DNA from 2 places in the Ureibacillus sp. FSL E2-3493 genome. Region 1 is predicted to be linked to the other one. Evidence: a T-box and tRNA genes for the amino acid it is inferred to sense, from the RefSeq annotation. Region 1 holds a T-box; the other holds one or more tRNA genes.
The links. A T-box is a leader RNA that pairs with one kind of tRNA and senses whether it is charged. The one in region 1 lies ahead of MHH69_RS11620 (valine--tRNA ligase), so its partner is inferred to be a tRNA-Val.
Positions count from the first base shown of each region.

Region 1 (9,414 bases):
TCTGAGATGGTATTTATCCATATATCCTTTGCTATTATTTCCTATGCTGCTTTTTCCCTTTCTTTTGTTTTTTCTGTTTTATATTTAATTTTATACAGATTGCTAAAGGAGAAAAAGTATACGAAATTATGGTCCCGCTTACCTAGTTTGCATCAAATGAGTAGGTGGATGTTTTATTCCGTTTTAATTGGTGTTCCGATTATTTTTATTAGTTTATTATTAGGCTTGGAATGGGCGTTTTTAAAATTGGAGGTCCTCTCCATTTTCGATATAAAAATTGTCGGTTCCTTTGTCATTACGGTTATTTATTTAACGGTTTTAGTATTACATCATAGTGGGAAACTTACAGGTTTAAATTTTGCTTGGGCACAAATTTACACTTTCTTACTTGTTGTAATTAATTTCTTCTTAGGTAGTAAATTATCCAATTTTCATTTTTGGTATTAGTAGAAAGGTAGGCTTATCATGAGAAAAATCATCGTAGGTTCACGGAAAAGTAAATTAGCACTAACTCAAACGAACTGGTTTATAAATGAATTAAAAAACGCGGGAGTTCCTTTTGAGTTTGAAGTAAAGGAAATTGTAACAAAGGGAGACCGTATTTTAGATGTTCAATTGTCTAAAGTTGGAGGGAAAGGGTTATTTGTAAAAGAAATCGAACAAGCCTTGTATGATAAAGAAATCGATTTTGCTGTTCATTCCATGAAAGACATGCCAGCAGTATTACCAGAAGGGTTAGTTATTGGATGTATTCCTCCCCGTGAAGATGCAAGAGATGCCTTTATCTCAAAAGGTCATGTGAAATTTGCGGACTTACCTAAAGGAGCAGTTGTTGGGACAAGCTCTTTACGTCGTAGTGCTCAACTTTTACAGGCAAGACCTGATCTTGAAATTAAATGGATTCGAGGAAATGTAGATACTCGTTTAGCAAAACTTGAAAATGAAGATTACGATGCAATCATTTTAGCTGCAGCTGGTCTGAAACGTCTTGGTTGGAATGATGACGTCGTTACAGAATATTTAGATATCGATTTATGTTTACCTGCAGTAGCCCAAGGAACATTAGGAATTGAATGTCGCGGAGATGACAAAGAGCTATTAGATGCATTAGCAAAATTAACAGATCAAACTACTTGGAACGAAGCCCATGCTGAGCGTGCCTTTTTAGCTGCTATGGATGGTGGCTGCCAAGTGCCAATCGCAGGCTATGCAAAAACTGAAGGGGATACATTAACTTTAACTGGACTAGTTGCAGCCCCAGATTCATCTGTTATTTATAAAGAAACTTTAACTGGAACTAACCCTGAGCAATTAGGGAAAGAAGTAGCGAACATTTTAACAGAGCAAGGAGCCTTTGATTTAATTCAGAAAGTAAAGGCTGAACAAAATGCTTAAACCTTTAGAAGGAAATACGGTCGTTTTAACGGGTACGACAAAATCGACTACAATCCTTACTAAAATTCAGTCATTAGGTGGAGAAGCTATTTCCTGTCCTCTTATTGAAACGAAAGAAACGATTCATCGAAATGATGATGAGCTACTTCAAAAAGCTCGAATAGTTGACTGGCTTATTTTCACAAGTCAAAATGGAGTCAGAGCCTTTTGTGATAAGATGAAACGCCATCATTTAACCCCTGCCCACTTTAATGGGCGGGTGGCGGCGGTTGGTACAAAAACAGCGAAATCTTTGGAACAAAATGGCTTCCAAGTAAGCTTCATGCCGACGGTTTTTAGTGCCGATGTATTTGTGAAGGAGTTCCCAGCGATAACGGGGGACGAACTAAACTGTTTGTTTATTAAAGGAAATAAAGCGAAAGATACGCTGAAAAGGGGATTACCTTTTGACGTGAAAGAATGGACTGTGTATGATACACATGAAAATCTGACCAATATTCAGTCTTTAATAGAACTTGTACAAACAAAGGCAAAACCAATCCTTATTTTCGCAAGCCCTTCAGCTGTAGATGTTTTTGCAAATCATGTTGCCCCTATTACCGGGTGGGATAAAGCTAAATTAGCTGCCATTGGCCATATAACAGCAGCAAGAATAGCGTTTTATGGTGCTGAAGTTACATACAAACCGAAAGTTTATACAATGGAAGCAGTTATTGAAGAAATTCAAAGAAAGAAGGAAATCAATCATGAAAGATCTTAATTTCAAAAGACATCGTCGTCTTCGTTCATCCGCAACAATGCGTTCAATGGTGAAAGAAACTTATTTGCATAAAGAGGATTTTATTTATCCGATTTTTGTCATTGAAGGGGAAAATATAAAAAATGAAGTAAGCTCCATGCCTGGTGTTTTCCAATATTCTTTGGACAGATTAGCTGAAGAAGTAGATGAAGTTGTCGCTTTAGGAATTCCATCGGTTATTTTATTCGGTATACCAGCAGAAAAGGATGCTGTAGGTACTGGTGCATTCCATGACCATGGTATTGTTCAAGAAGCAACTCGTTTAATTAAAGAACGTCATCCGGAATTAATCGTTATTGCGGATACATGTTTATGTGAATTTACTGATCATGGTCATTGTGGAGTAGTAGAAGGAGAAAAAATCTTAAATGACCCTTCACTAGATGTTTTAGCCCGTACAGCTGTATCTCAAGCAAAAGCAGGAGCGGACATTATTGCCCCATCCAATATGATGGATGGTTTCGTAGCGGCTATTCGTGTTGCCTTAGATGAAGCTGGTTTCGAAGATGTACCGATTATGTCTTACGCTGTAAAATATGCATCTGCTTACTATGGTCCATTCCGTGAAGCAGCAGATGGGGCTCCCCAATTTGGAGACCGTAAAACGTATCAAATGGATCCAGCGAATCGTTTAGAAGCATTCCGGGAAGCAGAATCCGATATCGAAGAAGGAGCAGATTTCTTAATCGTAAAACCTGCACTATCTTATTTAGATATTATTCGTGATGTTCGTAACAATTACAATTTACCAATCGTGGCTTATAACGTATCTGGTGAATATGCGATGGTAAAAGCAGCAGCATTAAACGGCTGGATTGATGAAAAAGCGGTAGTGCTAGAAACTTTACTTGGTATGAAACGTGCTGGTGCTGATATGATTCTTACTTATCATGCAAAAGATGCTGTCCGTTGGTTGGAGGGGAAATAATCATGACATATGAAAAATCGATTCAAGCATTTTCTGAAAGTGTTCATTTAATGCCTGGTGGGGTAAATAGCCCTGTACGTGCATTTAAATCAGTTAACACAGATCCAATTTTTATGGAATCTGGAAAAGGTGCCATTATTAAAGATATCGATGGCAATGAATACATTGACTATGTATTAAGTTGGGGCCCCCTTATTTTAGGTCATTCCCATCCAGAAGTTGTGAAAGCTATTCAAGAGCAAGCTGCAAAAGGCTCTTCTTTTGGTGCTCCAACTTTATTGGAAAATGAATTAGCTCAAATTGTTATTGATCGAGTTCCATCTGTTGAAATGGTACGTTTTGTTTCATCTGGTACGGAAGCGACAATGGCAGCATTACGTTTAGCCCGTGGATATACGGGTAGAGATATTATTTTAAAATTCGAAGGATCTTACCACGGTCACGGTGATTCTTTATTAATTAAAGCTGGATCAGGCGTCGCTACTCTAGGTTTACCTGATAGCCCTGGTGTTCCTGCGGATATCGCTAAAAATACATTAACAGTTGCTTATAATGATTTAGAAGCAGTACAAGCAGTATTTGAAAAATTTGGTGAACAAATTGCGGCTGTAATTGTGGAGCCAGTTGCAGGAAATATGGGAGTTGTTCCTCCGAAACCAGGTTTCTTAGAAGGGTTACGAAAAGTAACAGAAGAAAATGGATCCCTTCTTATTTTTGATGAAGTAATGACTGGTTTCCGTGTCGATTATCATTGTGCTCAAGGTTATTTTGGTGTGAACCCGGATTTAACATGCCTTGGTAAAGTTGTTGGCGGTGGTCTTCCAGTTGGTGCCTTTGCAGGGAAACGGGAAATTATGGAGCAAATTGCACCAGCAGGTCCAGTTTATCAAGCCGGAACATTATCCGGTAACCCATTAGCTATGACAGCTGGTATTGAGACGTTATCTCGTTTAACACCAGAATCCTATGAATATTTCAAAAAATTAGGTGACCAATTAGAGGCGGGTATTCGTGAAGCAGCAACGAAATACAATATTCCACATACTGTTAATCGCGCTGGTTCAATGATTGGTTTATTCTTAACAAATGAAGAGGTAGTGGACTTTGCTTCAGCTAAAACTTCAGACTTAAAATTATTTGCTGAGTATTATAAATTAATGGCGGAGGAAGGGATTTATTTACCACCTTCCCAATTTGAAGGATTGTTTATTTCAACTGCTCATACAGAAGAGCATATTGAAAAAACCGTAGAAGCATTCCATAAAGTGTTTGCCAAATTAGCCCGATAATGGAAAAGAGTGTCTATCTCAAAGGAGATAGGCACTCTTTTTTTATTAAAATAAAAAATAAGAATAAGTATGAAATGCCTTTTACTTACGGAAGTTTTATAGACATTTCTTAGCATACTTATTTTCTTGAAGCATATGGTAGATACGGGAGGGATACCATATGCAAAATATTAATTGGGATATGATGACGCAATTTGTATTTCCAGAACAGTTAGGTGTTGTGGAAGAAGTACTATCTGTTGATATAAAACCAATTTGGCAACAAATTGAGACGGATGACTCCATTCGTTTAGTCGGTATTTATCATATAGCAGCTACGGCACGTTTTAATCCAAATGAATTGCCGGAGTATAGCGATGGTACTTATATCGAAGAATTGGAATTTGAAGGGAATAACGGTTATTTTGAATATGCACTACCTTTAGAAATTGATTTGCCTCGTGATAAAGTTGCGAGTGAAAGTCAGCCTCAAATTTGTATAAATGATGTATCGTACTTTGTATATAATGGTTCAAATTGTACATTTAAATGGGATGTTGATTGTCAATTTGAAGAATCTGTCGAAGGTGCTTTATTCCATTACGAAGTGGAAAATTCGTCATCGGAACAACCTCCAGTAACTGAAGAAATTCAATTTAATTATGAAGCCGTTTTCCCTGAACAACCTACGATACCAGAAAAAACAGCGAATCTTGAACCATTGAACGAAGCAATCACATTTACTGAACAGTTAAACGAAGATGAAACACAACAAGAAGAATCACAGGTGACAGAAGAAATTCGTTTTGGACATGATGCTATTTTTCCAGAGGAGCCAACTGTTCAAGAACCATCAACTGCTCAAATGCAACCAGAGGTGGAGAATACAACTAATACCTCTGGACAAACTCCGACTGAAGAGCTGGAACTAGTTGTAGAAAATGAGAACGTATTATTCGATTCTTATGAAAGTAGTAGAAAATCATTGGATCATATTACGTTTTCTAGTGGTAACCTTGTAGATAATAGTGAAGAAACATCTGAGTCTGTAAATAAAGATAAAGTAGTGGAATCGACTCAATATTTCCCTACGGATACGGATGATTTTTATCAAGAATTAACGGAGTCGTATACGATTCTAAATTTCTCAAATAAAATCATTCGCAAATAACCAACATAATAAAACTAATATGAGTAATAAAATAAAATCGCCAGTTGTTGGTACTATTAATGTTCGGATAGCTTGGAAAACCGCAATGGGAATGGCAATTTGTTTACAAAAAAATCGAGTTTTCCTAAGCCATGGTGGCAACAAATAGGGATTGTAGTTACTTCGTTTTTTCATATTTTCACTTCCTTTCATCAAATTTATTGTCACTTGAAAACTGTTAATGGTATATTATACAATAAGAACAGTTATACTTTGTTTAACCGTTGTCTTATACTATATAGTTATGATGAATTGTTAAATTGGTTTCATCAAATTGCATCGGTTGACAAAAGTGAAGTGAATAATGATGGATGCGATGAACAGGAAGAGTAAAATGTGCTTGCTTGCTTAAGAGAGGAAACGGTAGCTGAAAAGTTTCTGCTTGCAACCATTTGAACGTAGCCTTGGAGCAGCTTTTGTGAAATGATAGTAGCAAAATGCCGGGTAAACCCCGTTACCACAATGAGTGTCGAGATATTAGTGTTATTTCGTTTGAATTGATAACCTTATCTCGGAATTAAAGGTGGTACCGCGAAAAATAGAATCAAAACTCCTTCGTCCTTTTGATAGGGCGATAGGAGTTTTTTTATTTTATTCGCTTTTAAAAAATATCATAAGGAGGAGTCAATATGACAGAACAACCAAACTTAACAATGCCAACGAAGTATGATCCCCAAAGTATAGAAGCGGGTCGTTATGAGTGGTGGTTAAAAGGGAAATTTTTTGAAGCACAGCCTGAAAGCGGAAAGCAGCCCTATTCCATTGTAATTCCACCTCCGAATGTAACAGGTAAATTACATTTAGGGCATGCATGGGATACGACATTACAAGATATTTTAATCCGTATGAAACGTATGCAAGGATACGACGCATTATGGTTACCTGGTATGGACCATGCTGGTATTGCAACACAAGCAAAAGTTGAAGAGAAACTTCGCGAACAAGGGATTTCCCGTTACGATTTAGGCCGTCAAAAGTTCCTTGAGAAAACGTGGGAATGGAAAGAAGAATATGCTGGCCATATTCGTGAGCAATGGGCAAAAATCGGCCTTGCTCTTGACTATACAAAAGAACGTTTTACATTGGATGAAGGTTTATCGGATGCCGTTAAAGAAGTATTCGTTTCATTGTATGAAAAAGGCTTAATTTATCGTGGTGAACGGATTATTAACTGGGATCCAGCAGCAAAAACAGCTTTATCTGACATTGAAGTAATTTATAAAGATGTTGAAGGTGCGTTTTACCATATGAATTATCCATTGGCAGATGGTTCAGGTGTGTTGGAAGTAGCAACAACTCGTCCGGAAACGATGCTTGGTGATTCTGGGGTAGCCGTTCATCCAAATGACGAACGCTATAAACATTTAGTTGGTAAAACCGTTATCCTGCCAATCGTTGGTCGTGAGATTCCAATCGTAGCAGATGATTACGTAGATATGGAATTCGGTACAGGGGTTGTAAAAATGACACCTGCCCATGATCCAAATGACTTTGAAGTTGGTAACCGCCATAACTTAGAACGTATTCTCGTGATGAACGAAGATGGTACGATGAATGAAAATGCTGGAAAGTATCAAGGGATGGATCGTTTCGAATGCCGTAAACAAATTGTAGAAGATTTAAAGGCAGCAGGAGTACTTATTAAAGTCGAGCCTCATACCCACTCTGTAGGTCACTCAGAACGTTCAGGTGCTGTTGTGGAACCATATTTATCAAAACAATGGTTTGTAAAAATGCAACCGTTAGCAGAGGCTGCTCTTAACTTACAAGGGAATGAAGAAAGTAAAGTAAACTTTGTTCCTTCCCGATTTGAAAATACGTATTCCCGTTGGATGGAAAATATCCGTGACTGGTGTATTTCACGTCAACTGTGGTGGGGTCACCAAATCCCAGCTTGGTATCATAACGAAACAGGAGAAGTTTATGTAGGGAAAGAGGCTCCGAAAGATGCAGAAAATTGGACGCAAGATGAAGACGTATTAGATACTTGGTTCTCTTCTGCTCTATGGCCATTCTCTACTATGGGCTGGCCTGATGAAAATAATGAACTTTATAAACGTTACTACCCAACAAGTACATTAGTAACGGGATATGATATTATTTTCTTCTGGGTTTCTCGAATGATTTTCCAAGGGAAAGAATTTACAGGGGAACGTCCATTTAAAGATGTATTAATTCATGGGTTAGTTCGTGATGGTGAAGGACGTAAAATGAGTAAATCCCTCGGCAATGGTGTAGATCCAATGGAAGTAATCGACCAATATGGTGCCGACTCCTTACGTTATTTCTTAGCAACTGGATCATCTCCAGGTCAAGATTTACGTTATACAACAGAAAAAGTAGAATCGATTTGGAACTTTGCCAATAAAATTTGGAACGCTTCCCGTTTCGCTTTAATGAACATGGATGGGATGAAATATGAGGAAATCGATTTAACAGGTCATTTAAATGTTGCGGATAAATGGATTTTAACTCGTTTAAATGAAACGATTGAGCGGGTAACAAATTTAGCAGATCGTTATGAATTCGGTGAAGTAGGCCGTGAATTGTATAACTTCATTTGGGACGATTTCTGTTCATGGTATATTGAAATGGCGAAACTACCTCTTTATGGAGAAGATGAAGCAGCGAAGAAAACAACACGTTCTGTTCTTGCTTACGTACTTGATCAAACAATGCGATTATTACATCCGTTTATGCCTTTCATTACAGAAGAAATTTGGCAACACCTTCCACATGAAGGCGAGTCAATTACAGTTGCTGCATGGCCAACAGTTAAAGAACAGTTTAACTTTACTCAAGATGCGGAAAGTATGAAGCTATTAACAGATATTATTCGCTCTGTTCGTAACATTCGAGCTGAAGTAAATACGCCAATGAGTAAAAAAGTTCCATTATTTATTTCTGCTAAGGATGGGGAAACAGCGAAAGTGTTAGAAGACAATACTGCTTATATCGAAAAGTTCTGTAATCCAGAAACTTTATCTATTGGAGTAGCATTAGAAGCACCTGCCCAATCCATGACGGCAGTAGTATCAGGCGCTGAAATTTATTTACCACTTGCAGGATTAATTAACTTAGATGAAGAAATTGCTCGTTTAGAAAAAGAATTAGAAAAATGGGCGAAAGAAGTGAAATTAGTTTCTGGTAAACTTTCAAACGAGAAATTTGTTTCAAAAGCTCCAGAAGCTTTAGTTGCAAAAGAACGAGAAAAACTGGCTGATTATCAAGAAAAATATGAAGCGGTTGAAAAACGTTTAGCAGAATTAAAAAATATGTAATATGATAAAAGATGTCCTAGTTTAACTAGGGCATTTTTTCTTTTACAATAACCTTAAGTTGGAGAATTGTTGTTTTTTTAATGAATGAATCGAGGAGAAGAAAATATGTTTCACTCTATAGAAGAATGTACGAATTTCATCTTTACATTAAAGGCAAGTACATATAAAGGACAACCGCTAGAAGCTGTTCGGAAAATTTTACAGCTGTTAGGAAATCCCGAGGAAAAGGTAAAGTTTATTCATTTTGCTGGATCGAACGGGAAAGGGTCCACTTTAAATGCAACCCGAGCTATTTTAACGGAACATGGATTGCGAGTTGGCGCTTTTATTTCACCCCATTTAGAAAGGGTGAATGAACGGATTACGATTAATCATACTCAAATTTCGGATGAAGCATTTTTACAATATGCCAATAAAGTCGCAAAAATTATCGAAACAAATTTGGATGGACAGTTTCCAAGTTTTTTTGAAATTATGACAGTCATTGCTTTAATGCATTTTGCGAATGAAAAGGTCGATGTCGCCTTAATGGA
Region 1 is NZ_JBBOPK010000001.1:2,245,027-2,254,440, reverse strand. It holds gene MHH69_RS11655 (cytochrome c biogenesis protein) at 1-447, shown strand, start outside; gene hemC (hydroxymethylbilane synthase) at 466-1,395, shown strand; gene MHH69_RS11645 (uroporphyrinogen-III synthase) at 1,388-2,155, shown strand; gene hemB (porphobilinogen synthase) at 2,142-3,122, shown strand; gene hemL (glutamate-1-semialdehyde 2,1-aminomutase) at 3,125-4,411, shown strand; gene MHH69_RS11630 (hypothetical protein) at 4,572-5,561, shown strand; gene MHH69_RS11625 (hypothetical protein) at 5,538-5,735, opposite strand; T-box leader at 5,908-6,166, shown strand; gene MHH69_RS11620 (valine--tRNA ligase) at 6,230-8,881, shown strand; gene MHH69_RS11615 (bifunctional folylpolyglutamate synthase/dihydrofolate synthase) at 8,987-9,414, shown strand, end outside.

Region 2 (9,414 bases), 460 kb from region 1:
TTACTCGACACTGCCAACCATATTTTTGCATTACTTTTTGTACTGTATTTTCACTTATCGGTTCTCCATAAATGCTTGTGATTTTTCGGTATCCGTATCGATATTTATGAAGTTTACACAACTCACCCATTCTCTTATCCCGAATGTCTTTCTTTGTTTCAACGTTATTATTCTTTTTCCAACGATAATAAGATGATCTACCTACCCCCAAGTGGTCACAGATTTCGCCAATTGTCATGACTTCTTTTAGTTCTTCTACCAATTGCACAACTATTCTTGGTACCACTTCCTTTCCCATTCTGCGTACTTTTTTAAAACTTGTATTTTGCAATAGAAAAGTGCAGAAAAATGCAATTAAAAATGCAGAAGTTTGCCACCCAATTAGTTTCTTTTTGACAGTGCGTGGGACAGTCTATAACTCTCACCATGAAATGAAATAATATGAGCGTGATGAATTAGTCTGTCCACTAACGCTGCTGTTAATCGAGAGTCTGTAAATATTTTGTTCCATTGACTAAATTCCAAGTTGGATGTAATAATCACGCTTTTTTGCTCGTAAAACTCCGAAATGATTTGAAATAATAATTCAGCTCCTTCTTTACTAAATGGTAAATAACCCATTTCATCTAAAATAACTAAATCTACCTTCTCCATGCGCTTTCTAAATACTGATAAACGGTGATTATGCAATGCTTGTTCTAATTCCTCAACCAAGTGTGCAATTCGATAAAAGCGGACCTCGTACCCTCGTTCACAAGCTTTTCTACCTAATCCTGTAGCTAAATGAGTCTTACCTGTTCCTGGTGAACCAACTAAAACTATATTTTGTCGGTTTTCAATAAATTTTAAACTACACAATTCCTCTTTAGTTAAATGGGGAGGGAACCGAATCTGTTCGGTCCACTCGTAAGTATGTAGGCTTTTTTTATCTAAGAATTTAGCTTTTTTCATTAACCGATTAATTTTGGCATTTTCTCTTAATTTTAATTCTTCATCAAGTACCCCATACAGGAATTGCTCTGGATTTTCAAAACTAATTTTTTCATATACATCCGCAACATAAGCTAGTCTTAAAGTTTTGCAGATTTCTCTAATATTTTGTTTCATTGGCGACCTCCTCTATAGGGGCTAATGAATCATATTTAATCCAATCTACCTCATATGGATCATTTTCACCAGGCAACTTTTCCTCCGCAATTAATTCATAAAAATTTTCATTAATACCCTTCATATCATGAGTAACTAATAAATTTGCTAAGCCATTTAATCTTTTTCGACGAATAATCAAGTTATCAACTAACAAAAACTCCTTAACTCTTCCTGGTAGATACTTAGTGTAGCGGGAATATTCCACTACTCGCGGTTTTTGAATCCATGTCTTAATGATGGATAGCCATGGTAAAGCTTTACGTTTTTTCATATATGGGCGATAGTCATCCAATAATATTTCACCGTTAGGTGAAACAATTTTTAATTGATCCCATGTGAGTATCATTTGTAACTGATTATAATTGGCACCCTTTGGTACATGAATTAACGACTGATCAACTTTTATTTCATTGTATTTATTAACTTTAACAAATTCCTCTTTAAACACAGGGTATGGCTTTTCAGGCAATGCGAGTAGATATTTCTTTTCTTCTTGCCATAAATCTTCTATCCGTACGTTTTTAGAGTAATGGATTCTATTACGATCAGCTTCCAATCTATGAAATAATTGATCTGTCAAACTTTCATAACTTTCCATGATTGGTGCCGAAGTAAAGAAATTATAACGTACATACCCTACCTTATTCTCTACATTTCCCTTCTCATGCCCACTGCGAGGATTACATACCTGAACGTCGAAGCCGTAATAGTTTTGAAATTGTATAAATTCATCGGTTAGTTGGGCTTCTTCAATTTTTGTTCTAGTTTTTTTGACTGCTGGAGTTAAGTTATCTATCCTTATCCTTTTTGGTACTCCTCCAACTTGTTTAAATAGAATGTTAAGGCCGTATAGAAAGCATTCTTGATTTTCAGAAGGTAAAGGCACTGAATAACCTGCATTACTATTCGGAAATGACATCACTAAAGCATGAATATCGACAATTTCTCCATCTTGAACTGCCTCCATAACTCCGAAATCCACTTGTGCTTCACCCGGAGGGTGTTCTAATCTTTCATAACCGTTGTCCTTTTCCTCTTGATGTGTATTTTTCCATTCAGAGATAAAGTAACAAACCGTTCGATAAGATCCCTGAAACCCTAAATCCTTTAATTCCTCAAACATTTGCTTCTTTGTCCTTCTGGACTTTTTCTTTAATTTTGAATCCTCAAATAGCCAATCTGATACAATCTCTCCCCATTTCTCTTCATACATCATTCCTTTCTTTTTAAATAATTTTTCCTGCGGTATTTGATCTTCATCCGCATACTTCTTAGCGGTTCTCCAATTTATTTTCATAGTTCTTTGAATCTCAGAGATTGAAAGACCTTTTTCATTTCTTAACTTTTTGATACAATTAATATCAGACATTGCTAGCATCCTTTCTTAACCTCCACTACAAAATTGCTTCGACACAATTAATGTAGCGGGGACTTGGGGTGACTGGCAAGTCTATTTTTTTTGCACAAAATTAGTGAAGGACTCTGCATTTTTCCTTTGCAAAGCTCTGCATTTTTATTTTGCCATACACAAAACTTCAATTTGTTGCTTTAAATAACGGTTCTCAGCCTTTAATTTAGCTGTTTCATTTTCATATTCTGGTCCTTTACCATAGGTATATTGCTTTCCAACTGGCTGTTCAAGGCGATGAAGTTCTCCATTTCGATACCACTTCATCCACGTTTTTAGTTGTGTATAATTTCGAATATTCAATTCTTCTAAAACTTGATTAACAGGTATTCCTGCTAATCTCATTTCGATTGCTTTCATTTTAATTTCTACTGGATAACTAACTCTTGTTCCCATAGAAAAAACACCTCCACGTTGGATTTATAGGTTTAATACCCGTTTTTCAACGAAAGGTGTTTTTATTTGTCTCATTTTTTTAGGTCAGTGCGCTTGAAAAAGAAAGTGCTTTTTTGTTTATCATTTTCCCCGATGCTTCATTGTTACCGACCAAGTTAGTAAACTATTCAGTGGCTTCAGTAAAATAACATTATAAATAAATAAAGGGGAAATGAAACTTTCTAATCGTTCAGTCGTTTATTATTAATGACTATTGTAGTATTTTGTAGAATTTAATCGAAATTTAGTGGTTTTCAAAGTATAATAACTTGGTCAAATTAGTTTATACAAAGGAGGTTTGAACAATGGAATGGACTTTAACTGGACTATTTATCGTGGCAATACTACTACTCATCTATTCTATGTACAAAAATAAGCAAGCTACAAAGATAGAACAACGCGAAATTGACACGGTGTATATGACGATAATGGAGGAGATTACTAAGCTTCAAAACGAAGTTCAAATTTTGAATTTAGAAAATGAAATCCTTTCACAAAAAGCTGGGCTTAGTAATGAGGAAAGAGAATTACAGCGAAAATTACTAGATTTATATAAGAGAAATTTTAAAGTGGAGGTTATGGCCGCTAAATTAAAGCTTGAACCATCAGAGGTGGAAAAGCTTCTAGCTCCATATGTGTCATTAAAAAAGGAAGGGAGAAAGGTAGCAAATGAAAGCTAATCTGATAAATAGCTTTGCTGCAGGTCTTCTCATCAGTGCAAGTGTTTGTGGAATTGTCTATTTTTCACAGTCTACACCGAAAGGACAAACGAATCAGGTGACAGCGAAGTCCCCAACGGAAGAGGAAATGAAAACGAGTCTCTCGAATGCTGGGTATGTTATTTTAACTAAAACAGAATGGGACGAACAACTAGCTGCTGCAGAAGAAGAGGCAAAAGGTCAACAAACTCAAAAAGAACAAACGGACCAATCGGAAAAGCAAGATAATGAGAAAGTCATTTATCGTACGGTTATCAATGTGGCATCAGGAATGACGAGTATCGAAGTTGGAGATGCATTAGTGCAGGGGGAAATCATTGATAATGCGATGACCTTTTTCAATGAAGTGGAAAAGAGAGGACTGGCAAATGATTTAAAGCCTGGTACCTACAAATTGGATAGTAATATGTCGTTAGATGAAGTCATCAATACGATTTTTCAGTAAGAATTACTCTTAATTAATTCTTTAGAAATATGCTGCGCTAGTACTTCTGAATTCTTCTAGTATTGTCTCCTCCTCCCAATGTTCACCAAAACAAACTCTTTTAAGAGATCAAGGTTATAAAGCATTGTAGTAGCTACCATTTATTCAATAACAACTTTTCATAAATTGGGAATGCTTCAAGTAAAAGACAAATCGGAGGAAACAATATCCTAGCGAAAAAAATTTTAATGAGTACAAGTAGTGCCTCCAATCAGCTTTACGCATTTAAAATTTCGATAAATTCAAATACATTAGAGAACAAAGACAAAGGTCGACAAACATTAATATCCCAGTGTTTGTCGACCTTTTAATTGAATAGTCTCGACAGGGTTCGAACCTGCGACCCCCACCTTGTCGAGGTGGTGCTCTCCCAGCTGAGCTACAAGACCTTGATTATTCTATTTACATATTACCATATGTAATAAAAAAATCTATTAAAATTTATAATGAAAACTAAAAAATGCTTTTCCCTCGTGAATAGATTTTAGTTTTTATGTTAAACGATAAATGACAAATCTTTCGTATGGATTTTTTTCATATAAAATAGGAAGCGTGATTTCCTTTATAAATTGAAAGGATAATTGGGTTTCTAAAAAATATTGATAATCATCTGAAGGGTAATAAAAAATTAAATCCATTTCTCGTTTAGTCTTCTCATAGGACAACATTATATTATCGAATACTTTCATAAAAACTTGTATGGAAAACGGATTAAAGAAATAAAATTTATTTTCATCAGGTTGAATTTCATATTTTTCTGCTAAACAACAGTGAAAATGAATGGATCCTTTATTTTTTCCCACATTTCTAAAATAACTTTTTTCATTTTTCATTGCTTCATCTAAAAAATGTTGATTCATATCGATTCCTACACAATTGGCATGAAACATATAATGAATGAAGAAATTTAACCTTCCTTTACCACAACCAAAATCGACTATTGTATCCTGGTCATTGACTTCATAATGTTTAAACAACTCTTCTAAAGCTGTATAGGGGGTTGGTTCATAAGGGTGATAATGGATGGAGTTATTAACTTCCATTTGTTTTGAACGTGTATTTATATGGAGCATTTTATCGTATTGATATTCTTTCAACATGTTGCCTCATTTCATTTTTCAATAACTACATAATCATAGCATTTCTTACACCAATTTTATAAAGTTTTTAATTTGTTTAAGTGACTAATGTTGGCGCCTTTCGTAAAAGATGTTACTACTAATGATTTGTAAGAAGGGTAGGAGCATTTTGATAAAAAGTAAATATAAAAGTTATAAAAGGGACTATCCGTCTTTACCATGGATAATGAAGCAAACATGGATTGATAATTTGTTTATCCATTATCCAGTTAAAAAGGAAGTTCTTCAAAAACTTGTACCGACTTCGTTAAAAGTGGATACATATGATGGATTTGGGTGGGTATCCGTTGTTCCTTATATCTTTACTGACATGCGCGGTAGAGGTCTTCCACCGTTACCAGGTATAAAAGAATATCCAGGATTTAATATCCGTACATATGTAATGGTGAATGATAAACCAGGTGTCTTTTTCTTTTATCTGGCAGCAGCCAACTGGTTTGCGGCTAAATGTGCGAAAACCTTTTTCGGACTGCCTTACTTTTTTGAGCCACTTAAGATGGAGCGGCACGATGAATCTGTATTTTTTGAAGGAAAAATGAGTAAAGGACAATTTAATTGTCAATATCACCCGATTTCTACTCCATATATGACATCAGCAGGTTCTTTAGATGAATGGTTATTGGAACGTTATTGTCTTTATACAATAAATAAGCAAGGTAAACCACTACAATGTAATATTTTACATCCATCTTGGATCGTATTTGATGGAGAGGCCAAGATACAGGAAAATATATTAAGACGGAATTTTAATATAGTTCCTGAAAGCGAAAAACCTATTTTACATGTTGCGAAAAGGGCAGATGTACGGATTTGGCCATTAGTAAAAGGGGAATAAAAATCAAGTCATATCTATTATTTCTTCCGAAAAAAAATAAAAATTTGAACAAATAGTGAAAAATATATGGCTATTTTGTGAACGATTGTTGTATACTATGTATATAGTAATACAACACAAGGGGGAGTGACGATAATGTTCAAATTATTTACAAATGTTTGTGCGCTACTTATCGTTTCTGGAATTATACTATTTGTCGCAAGCTTCTATACAAATATATCCATTTGGTACGGAATTGAAATAGCAAAATGTGGAGGATTTTTATTTATTATTGCCATATTTATGCAACTACTTTTTGAAAAAGAAACCGAAAAGAATCATTCAAAACAGCAGCTAGTTAAATAATGCAATAAAAATAAATGCGCATAATTGGAAAATCCCCAGTAAGTAGATTTAAAACGCTACTTACTGGGGATTTTATTTGTATTAAGATCTTCTATAAGTTGACATACTTTCGTTTGATGTTTAAGAAAGTACTTCTTGAGCAATCAATTTATATGAATTCGCCCGTTCTTCTGGAGAGTGGGTAATTGTTAGTATCATAAATTCGTCTACTTTATACTTAGCTTGTAATTGATGTAAAGCCTCTTGAACTTCTTTCGGGTTACCAATAATCATTTTCTTTTTTAAATGAGAAAGTTGCTCATTTTCTTTTTCACTTAATTTATATTTTTTAGCGACTTCGATGGATGGGATTGTTTGTGCTTTTCCTTTATCAATGAATAATTGCCAGATTAGCGTACTCAAAGCAATTTCTTCTGCTTTTTCTTTTGTTTCCGCACAAATGACAGGAACAGTTACTAATACTTGTGGCGGTTGATTTTGTATTTTCGGTTGAAAAGATTTACGATAAGACTCGATTATAGACGTACCATCTTGTTCACTCATAAATTGACCAAAAGCATAAGCTAATCCATTTTGTGCAGCAAGAATGGCACTTTTCTCACTAGTTCCTAACATCCATGGTTGAGGAGTCGTTTCAGGTATAGGAGAGGCGGATATTTTCGAGAATTGGTGATCCGACGGAAAATCTTGATGAAAAAAATGGAGTAATTCTTCTACTAATTCCGGCATTTGATAAACCTTTTGTAAAAAATTATCGTTCAAAGCATTCGTTGCTTCAGCAGATCCACCAGGAGAACGACCAATCCCGATATCAATTCGATTTGGAAATAATGTTTCGAGCATATTGTAAACCTCAGCTACTTTATATGGCTTATAATGTGGTAGCAAAACAGCTCCAGCACCAATTCGTATTCGATTCGTTTGTGCACCAATATATCCAAGCATTACTTCCGGCGCGGAACATGCAAGTCCAGGTAAATCATGATGTTCGGCAATCCAATAACGCGTATAGCCTAGTACATCTCCTAATTGAGCAAGTTTCATCGATTCAATTAAAGCATGTTGTGCTTTTTGATTGGATGAAATGGGGGATTGATCTAATATACTTAACTTCATCTTTTTCCTCTTTTCTAATTTCTTACTTCCACTAAAGTCAATTTATAAATACCCACTTCGCCTTCTTTGTATAAATTCGTAATGGATGTTGAATATTGTTCAATTGTCCCTCTAAAAGCTAAATTTTGTTCTGGAACTTTTACATCAAATGTTCCTTCATAAAGTAGTACGGCAATATCATGGTATTCTTCGCTCGTCACTTTGAACTCAATAAAAATTTTATGTAAACCTGAATTTATTTCTTCCTTGTAATTGTCTATATGAATAACTCGTTCATTTAACATAATTTTGTTTACCAAAAAAAATCATCTCCAATCTAAGTTTGTATGCAAATGATAGCACTGACAGGTGGGGGGAGTAAAATAAATTGTTTTAAAGAGGAATTGGATAATTGAATTGAAAAACTCAAAGATAAAAAAGAGCCCGACTATTATAAAATGTACCCTATAAGAAAGACACTTGAAAAAAGGTCTCTCTTATAGGGTACTTTTATTTATAATGAAATAAAATAAATGGTTGATGGAGCGGAAGAACATGTCGAAAAAGTTATTTACAGATCAAGAACAGAAATTACTCAAGAAACATCCTTATGTAAAAGCAGTGAGTGAAAAAGCAATAACATATACAGATGAATTTAAAGCAAGAGCCATTAAAGAATATGAGGAAGGGAAATTTCCACTTCAAATTTTTGAAGATGCAGGATTTGATATTGATATCGTAGGTAAAAAACGTGCAAAGTCTGCTTTAGAGCGATGGCGTGCTGCTTATCAAAAGAATGGTGTAGCTGGGCTTGTGGATACACGTAAACACTCTTCAGGACGTCCACTTGAGCGAGAATTAAGTATAGAAGAAAAGTACGCAAGGTTAGAGGCGCAAAATGCATTATTACGTGCAGAAAATGAACTACTAAAAAAGATCGATTTAGCAGAAAGGTTGTTGATAAAGAAAAAGAGAAATTAACAGCGGAACAAAAATTTCAGTTGATCCAGTATGTGATAGAAAAACACCGCTTAAAAAGAATGGTAAGCTACCTTTGTAAATTAGTTGGAGTCTCTCGATCGGGCTACTATCGTTATTTTTCAGAAGAAGCACAACTTAGTAGACAAGCTAGTGATCAGGCAGATGAGACAGTCAAAGAAATCATTTTAAAAGCGTTCAATTTCCGTGGTCGTAAGAAAGGTGCACGTCAAATTAAAATGACGTTAGAAAATCAGTATCAAATTACATATAACCTAAAGCGAATTCGTCGTATCATGAAAAAGTTTCAAATCATCTGCCCCATTCGAAAAGCAAATCCATATCGAAGAATGGCCAAAGCAACGAAAGAACATAGAACTTTACCAAATCTATTAAACCGTAAATTTAAGCAAGGAATCGCTAGAAAAGTATTATTAACAGACATTACATATTTGAGTTATGGAAAAGGAAAACGTGCCTACTTATCCGCTATAAAAGATGCCGAAACCAATGAAATTTTAGCATATGAGACATCGGATAAAATTACACTAGATATTGCATTAAATACATTAAAGATGTTGAAAAAGAATGGGATAAAATTGGCCGATGGCGCATTCATTCACTCTGATCAAGGGTTCCACTATACCAGCCCCCAATTTCAAAAGATGGTAAAGAAAATGGGACTAGAGCAATCTATGTCACGTCGTGGAAACTGTTGGGATAATGCCCCACAAGAATCGTTTTTTGGTCATTTTAAAGATGAAACAGACTTTAAATCGTGTGAAACATTAGAAGAAGTAAAAAGAGAGATTAAGAGTTATATGACT
Region 2 is NZ_JBBOPK010000001.1:1,781,401-1,790,814, reverse strand. It holds partial or broken gene MHH69_RS09060 (IS3 family transposase) at 1-328, opposite strand, end outside; gene istB (IS21-like element helper ATPase IstB) at 382-1,107, opposite strand; gene istA (IS21 family transposase) at 1,091-2,518, opposite strand; partial or broken gene MHH69_RS09045 (helix-turn-helix domain-containing protein) at 2,678-2,953, opposite strand; gene MHH69_RS09040 (hypothetical protein) at 3,298-3,672, shown strand; gene MHH69_RS09035 (hypothetical protein) at 3,662-4,156, shown strand; tRNA gene MHH69_RS09030 (tRNA-Val) at 4,512-4,584, opposite strand; gene MHH69_RS09025 (class I SAM-dependent methyltransferase) at 4,687-5,292, opposite strand; gene MHH69_RS09020 (YqjF family protein) at 5,444-6,169, shown strand; gene MHH69_RS09015 (hypothetical protein) at 6,305-6,514, shown strand; gene MHH69_RS09010 (LLM class flavin-dependent oxidoreductase) at 6,635-7,630, opposite strand; gene MHH69_RS09005 (DUF3219 family protein) at 7,645-7,929, opposite strand; one part of gene MHH69_RS09000 (IS3 family transposase) at 8,165-8,552, shown strand; one part of gene MHH69_RS09000 (IS3 family transposase) at 8,552-9,414, shown strand, end outside.
Region 2: it has a tRNA-Val gene. The T-box ahead of MHH69_RS11620 (valine--tRNA ligase) is inferred to sense a tRNA for this amino acid. The anticodon was not compared.